DNA from 2 places in the Clostridium omnivorum genome. Region 1 is predicted to be linked to the other one. Evidence: riboswitches for the same ligand, from Rfam matches in the RefSeq annotation. Region 1 holds a riboswitch; the other holds the start of a gene.
The links. Region 1 has a riboswitch for thiamine pyrophosphate ahead of thiW (energy coupling factor transporter S component ThiW). Riboswitches for the same ligand answer to the same signal wherever they lie in the genome.
Positions count from the first base shown of each region.

Region 2: linked by a shared signal. The riboswitch ahead of thiT (energy-coupled thiamine transporter ThiT) and the one ahead of thiW (energy coupling factor transporter S component ThiW) in region 1 are both predicted to bind thiamine pyrophosphate.

Region 1 covers NZ_BRXR01000001.1:354,555-358,001, forward strand. The annotation lists gene thiE (thiamine phosphate synthase) at 1-304, opposite strand, end outside; gene thiM (hydroxyethylthiazole kinase) at 294-1,127, opposite strand; gene thiW (energy coupling factor transporter S component ThiW) at 1,143-1,637, opposite strand; TPP riboswitch at 1,724-1,836, opposite strand; gene bsdE14_RS01655 (ECF transporter S component) at 1,891-2,421, opposite strand; gene bsdE14_RS01660 (polysaccharide deacetylase family protein) at 2,537-3,447, opposite strand, start outside.
Region 2 covers NZ_BRXR01000001.1:2,645,838-2,649,284, forward strand. The annotation lists gene bsdE14_RS12550 (Mrp/NBP35 family ATP-binding protein) at 1-660, shown strand, start outside; gene bsdE14_RS12555 (ferredoxin) at 873-1,061, shown strand; gene thiT (energy-coupled thiamine transporter ThiT) at 1,130-1,831, opposite strand; TPP riboswitch at 1,935-2,034, opposite strand; gene bsdE14_RS12565 (hypothetical protein) at 2,093-2,269, opposite strand; gene bsdE14_RS12570 (hypothetical protein) at 2,269-2,427, opposite strand; gene bsdE14_RS12575 (sensor domain-containing diguanylate cyclase) at 2,624-3,447, shown strand, end outside.

The DNA of each region.
Region 1 (3,447 bases):
CAATAATTTTTCTTGCTACAGCAGCCGGCATGTCCTGCTGTCCCACATGCACTCCATCTGCATCTATAGCTAAAGCAATATCCAGTCTGTCATTGATTATTAAAGATACATTATGCCTAGATGTTATTTCTTTTAATTTTAGTGCTATATTATAAAATTCTTCAGTTGTTATATCTTTTTCTCTAAGCTGAATTAGCGTTACTCCACCTTTAATAGCCATCTCTACTGCAGAAAAAATATCCCTATTTTTAAGCATCTCTCTATCGGTTACAAGATATAGCTTATAATCAATATTATTCTTCATTTATTCTTCCTCTTTTCATTATTGTATCTTCATTAAGGTTATAGATTGTATCTATAATTCTACATTTCAATGTACCTGTCCCTTCTAAGCTGCTAAGACTTTCATAAGCAATTTCCCCGGAAATTCCCATAGCAGCAATACCCGCTAAAGCAGCTAGTGCGTAATCTTCTGAAACACCTAAAAAGGATCCTATAAGTGATGTGCACATACAGCCTGTACCAGTTATTTTTGACATTATTTTATGCCCATTTTCTACAGTAAACATTCTTTCTCCATCGGTAATTATATCCACGGCACCAGTTATTGCAATTACAGTATTAAGTTTTCTTGCGAAGGATTTTGCAAGATTCTTTGCTTCAATAAGAGCATCGGATTTTGCTGAAATATCCTCAGAGGAATCTACTCCCTTTGTAAGTGTATTAACTCCATACAGTGTCTTTATCTCTGAAAGATTTCCTCTTATTACTGCTAGCTTTACATTCTCCATTACTATCCTTGCAATATCTGTTCTGTACGGTGTAGCTCCTGCTCCAACTGGATCTAATATAACTGGTATACCTAATTCATTTGCCCTTTGGCCAGCCACAAGCATAGATTCCACTGTTCTGCTGTTTAAAGTACCTATATTTATTACAAGAGCTGAAGCCAAAGTTACCATGTCCCTTACTTCGTTAATATCATCTGCCATTACTGGTGCCCCACCAATAGCAAGTGTAATATTAGCACAATCATTTACTGTTACATAATTAGTAATATGATGTACTAGTGGGTTCTTTTCTCTTAAATTGTTAAGTAATCTAGCTATTTTATTCTTAGCTTCCATGCTAATGCCACCCCTTTAAGCTTCATTTCTTAAACTTTTAATTTTTGAAACATCAAGTACCTTCAAAATACAATATGCAATTATACTTCCACCAACTGTACTAGTTAAAAATGGTGCTACAAAGAACATAGCAGCTACTTTTTTGCCCATTACAAATTTTGCAATTGGAAATGCAGCTAAAGCGCCCAATATTCCAGTTCCAAATATTTCTCCGCCTGCTGCAGCTAAATAGGAATTTGTTTTTTTATAAATAATTCCTGCAACAAATGCGCCAATCATACTGCCTGGAAATGCTAGTATAGACCCTGTACCCAATATATTTCGCAGAAGAGAAATACAAAAGGCTATAGCCACTCCATAGCTTGGTCCTAAAATTATAGCCGCTATTACATTTATAGTATGTTGAACTGGAAAGCATTTTGAGACTCCAACCGGTATGTAAATAACACTGCCAGCCATAACACCAATAGCTATTAAAAGAGCTGAAAAGGTAATTTTTTTTGTTTTCATAATATTTTCCTCCTTCTTCTCATTAAAGTAATAAAATAAAAAACACAAATCCATAGGATTTGTGTTTAAAATAGCCTTTAACAACATATACAACCACAAACAACTTCCTACGCTGGTATTATCCAGTTCAGGTTCTTAGGGTCAAAGAATTGGTTCTTACTCTCAGTTGGCCATTTTTCCAACTCCCCTGTGTTTAGCTTTTATTAAATTTTACGAATTAATCATAACATATCTTATAATAGTCTTCAAGTAACTATATTTGCTTTCTTCTTTTTAAAAGATTAATTATAATTATTGCTAATGCTCCTCCAGCTAATGCAGTCATTAATTGAATACTTCCCATTGCTACTGTTAACTTTTGTGCCACCTTAGGATTTATACCTAGCGATAAGATATTTATTAATTTTGTAGCAGATATGTACAAGAACAAGAATTTTAATAAAGCTCCTGAAACTATTCCAACTGCATTCCCCCACTTTTCATAAGATTTAAAAAGATAGAACATTATAATAAAAATTGAATTACCTATCATTATAAATGGAATAAAAGGTCCAAAGGCTGCTGGAAGCTGTCCTAAAAGCCATGCTAAAAGTGGAGTAAGACAACCAACTGAGACTCCCCATCCTAAGCCACAAATTGCTGCAGATAGAATTAGTACTGCATTTACTGCTGGTCCAACAAATATTTGACTAATTTGTGGCAGCACTCTACCTATAAATTGAAATACTATAGCTATAGCTAAAAACAAACTGCTAAGCACAAGATTTCTTGAATTTTTATTCATAATTACATTACTCCTTTGCTGTGCTCATTTCGCATAAATATATATTCTTATGTATATTCTAAAAAACATTCTATTTAAAGCATTTGTAAGTCATGAAAATTATACCACAATTATACTAAGAAATTAAACCAAAGCTGTATCCCTGTGATTTTAAAAATGAAATCATCTCGTCCAATGTATCAGCATTGGTTTTTGAAGCTAGATGCAGTAGCAAGATTGCTCCATTGTGGTGGTTATTTTGTATTATTGACATAGCTTCATCATGAGATGGCTGATTATTTATATCATAGTCTCTATAAGCAATACTCCAAAATACAGTTTTATATCCTAACTGCTTTGTAACACATAATGATTTTTCACTATATGCCCCCATGGGAGGTCTTACACACTTCATCATTGATAAACCTGTTACTTTTGCAAACTCCTTTTCAACACCTTCATACTCCTGTTTAATTTTCTCATCAGTAAGATTAGGCAAGCCTAGGTGATTAACTGTATGATTGGCAACAGCATGCCCTTCTTTTACCATTCTTCTCACAATATCAGGATTCTTAGTTATATAAGGTAGTGTCACAAAAAAGGTAGCTTTAATCCCATGTTTACATAATGTATCCATTATTTGATTTGCATATCCTGTTTCTCCACCAGCATCAAAAGTAAAATAAATTATTTTTCTTGAAGTATCACCCGTAAAAATAACATTATATTTGCCGACCCAAGGCTTAATAATTGATGGAATACCAGGAGTTGTATGATTTGAATTTCTTATATTACCCCATTCGTTGTATCTTGTATCAAGCTTACTTACTTCAGATTGCTGTGGATTCTGCGTAACTTCTGGCTTTGTATTTTTCTGTACTGGAGTAGTTAATGTATTGGAATTGTTATCTTTTGCTTCAGTGTTATTTGAATTTTGCTGCTGCTTTGCATAAATATCTGCATGTCTTATAACAGCTTTATCTTGTTCACTGCTTTCATTATTTCTCTTTTCATCCTCATTTGCAGCCTGTGGTAGAGCCTCTTCTT
Region 2 (3,447 bases), 2.3 Mb from region 1:
AGTGTAGGAGTTTTAGATGGGGATATAACAGGACCATCTATGCCTAGATTTTTCGGAATTAATGAGAAGAGAGCTGAAATAATTCCTGTGGGTGAAGGACAAGAAGTTAAGTTTTTACCAGTAGAAACTTCAACTGGAATTAGGGTTAATTCTCTAAATTTATTAACAGAAGTGGAAGAACAGCCAGTAATCTGGAGAGGACCAGTTATTACTAGTGTACTTACACAGATGTATACAGACACTGAGTGGGGAGATTTAGATTATCTGTTAATAGATATGCCTCCAGGTACAGGAGATGTGGCTCTTACTGTTCTTCAAAGTGTTCCTGTAACTGGTATTGTAGTCGCTGCTACGCCACAGGATATGGTTACTATGATAGTTAAAAAGGTAGTAATTATGGCTCAAAAGATGAATAAAAAGGTTATCGGCGTAGTTGAAAACATGTCTTATGTTAAATGCCATAATTGTGATGAAAGAATAAGGGTATTTAGCAAGAAGACAGGGGCTGAACAGGCGGAGGCGCTAGGAATACCACTTCTTTCTGAATTGCCTATTAATTTAGATCTAGTTGAAAAGATGGAGCAAGGTGAAGCAGAGGCTTATATTAATATTATTCAAGAATACAATGAATTAGTTGATAGATTTATAGAATTAAAATAATTTATAATTTTCAGCTAGCTTAAAAGAGTTAAATTACTTGTGAATTTAACTCTTTTTTTACTCCGCACATTTTTATATAAGTACTAAAAAGGTCATAAAAATGTTTAATTATAGTCATAATTAGTTAATCTTTGGGAAACATATAAATGATCATAGTAGGTTGTTTAAAAGAATATTGTAAAAAGGCGTATATAGAGAGGAGGAGTGTAATTATGAAGGCTTATGTAGATAAGGATGCTTGCATATCCTGTGGGTTATGTCCATCAATATGTCCAGAAGTATTTGAAATGGAAGATGACGGTAAAGCAGGGGTAGTAACTGATGAAGTTCCAGAATCAGAAAAGGATAGTGCTAAGGAAGCAGAAGAATCTTGTCCGGTTAACGCTATTTCCGTATCTTAGATTTAAAAGCACATCCTCAAAAAAGTAAGCAGACAGGTTTCAATACCTATCTGCTTACTTTTTTTATTTTAATTACTTAATCGTGTTTTTGAAAGAATTGTGTTTATCTGCTTCATAGGTAACACTGCAAGAATTACAAGACAAAGCAGCCCATCAGGTCCAAGGTAGGTTATGTTATATACAAAAGAGTATAGCGCTGCAGACATTCCTGCTGGAGCATAGCTTCCATAGAAAACAACTCCAGATATAAAGTGACATAAGAATCTAGCCACTATAGCCAAAGCTACTCCTACCATCATAGAGACCTTACCCTTATCTTTAAAGTATCCTGCTATTCCAATAGCTATGAATGGCAAAGGGTAATCAAATAGTACTTGAACTGGATGAAGTATATAAGGTGCTAGAATAAAATCAATTATTCCAAATAGCAGACCTGTTAAAAAACCAACCTCTGGTCCATAGAATAGTGCTATTAAAAATATAGGAACCATGCTTCCTAAGGTAGCACTTCCTCCCATTGGAGCCTGATAAAATTTAACCATCTTAAGTACTGTACCAAGAGCAAGAGCTATACCAATATGGGTCATCATTGTTGTAGTCAGTTTAACCTTCTTCATCTTAAAGATAGCAGCTACTAAAATGATTATCCCTATCAGTGCAATAATTGCAAAAGGATGTTTTGGAGCGTCGGCAAAGCCTTGCTTAATATCCTCTAAACTTATACCTTTAAATTTAAGATTAAAGGAAGCTACTGTTAAAAGTAAATTCATAAAAATCCCCCCATTTCTTGTGCTATAAGCATTTATAGGCATTGAGATGTTAACATAAAAAGAAAGACCGTAATCCAACAAGGGATACGGTCATGTTACTACGTAATAACTAAAACAGCTTCCCTACGCTGGTACTAACCAGATCAGGTTTAAGGGTTAATGAACAATCATCTCTCAGCCTTAAGGCACCCCTAGCACAATATTTTATTATATTATTATTATATATCACTAGTGTTTTATATGCAAGTTAATGTGCTGAGGCTATAACAATCCATTTATTCTATAGTTCTCCATAATTGAATTGCTAGGATTTAAGTGTACTTTTTTTCCAACTTTAACGTTAGTAGGGAGACGTGTTATTGCAATATTTACATTAGTACCGTCAGGTAGAGAAAGATAGGCATCTGCCTGATTTAAATCTATTACTATAGCTTGCATTAATGTTCATTCCTTCTCTTTTTAAATTCTTTTGCAATTTCTGGACCACTGGTAGTATTTTCGTCTACAAAATCTATGCCAGGTCCTACATTACCTTTTCTCTTACTTGCCATAGGAACCTTTCCAACTATACCTTGCTTACTTTTTCCACTTCCCATACATTATCACTCCTTTTACGATTTATCTACATAAACATTTATATTTTTTGCTTTTTAACATTAAATATTCAGTAAAATTAAAGTAAGTTTTAAAAATGGAAACTTCTTTACTTTACAATTGTATTAAATAGATGTAAACTCAGAATATATAATAAAATTCCATTAAATGTATACGTTTGTAGAGGGGTTTATAATAATGTGGGTTTTATATTTAATAATTGTAATATTACTTATTATTGTAGTTATTCAGCACCTTAATGCTAAAAAAGTTAAAGGGCAGATGGAGCTGATTGAGCATATAAAAAATAATATCTATCATGTATCAGAAGAAATTTCAAAGATGGAGAAAGAAAGTCAGGTTTATTCAATAGTTTTGGAAGCAGCAATAGCGCTAATTCCAAATGCGTCAAAAGGCAGTATTTTAATACTGCAGGAGGATGGTTATTTTCATTATAAAGCTATTAAAGGCTATTCAGAACAATTATTAAACATTACCTTAAAAAAAGAAGAATCTTTTTTATATAGCATAAATAATTTTAAAGAAACAGCAATAATTGAAAATCCAGTAAGTTTTGATGAAAATGTAGTGACTAAGGAAAAAATGGCCTTTTTAATAGGTACTGAGGCATTAGATATAAAATGTACTTTAAGTTCACCTATTTATATTGATGATGCTTTTGTTGGAATGATAAATGTGGATAGTACAGAGCACGAAGGTAGGTTTACTAAAGACGATATTAGATTAATGAATCATATAAAAAGTGAAATGGAGCTTGCTCTGAAGAATTTCGAAATTCAGAAAAAACTACGATATATGGCTCACTATGATGAGCTTACCGGACTATTTAATAGAAGATTTTTCAAGAAGATATTTAGTGAAGAGCTAAACAAAATTAAAAGGTACAAGCATAAGTGCTGCTTTGCGCTAATTGATTTAGATGATTTTAAAATGGTCAATGATAACTATGGGCATAATACAGGAGACAAAGTTCTAAGGATTTTTGCAGATGTACTTCGGAA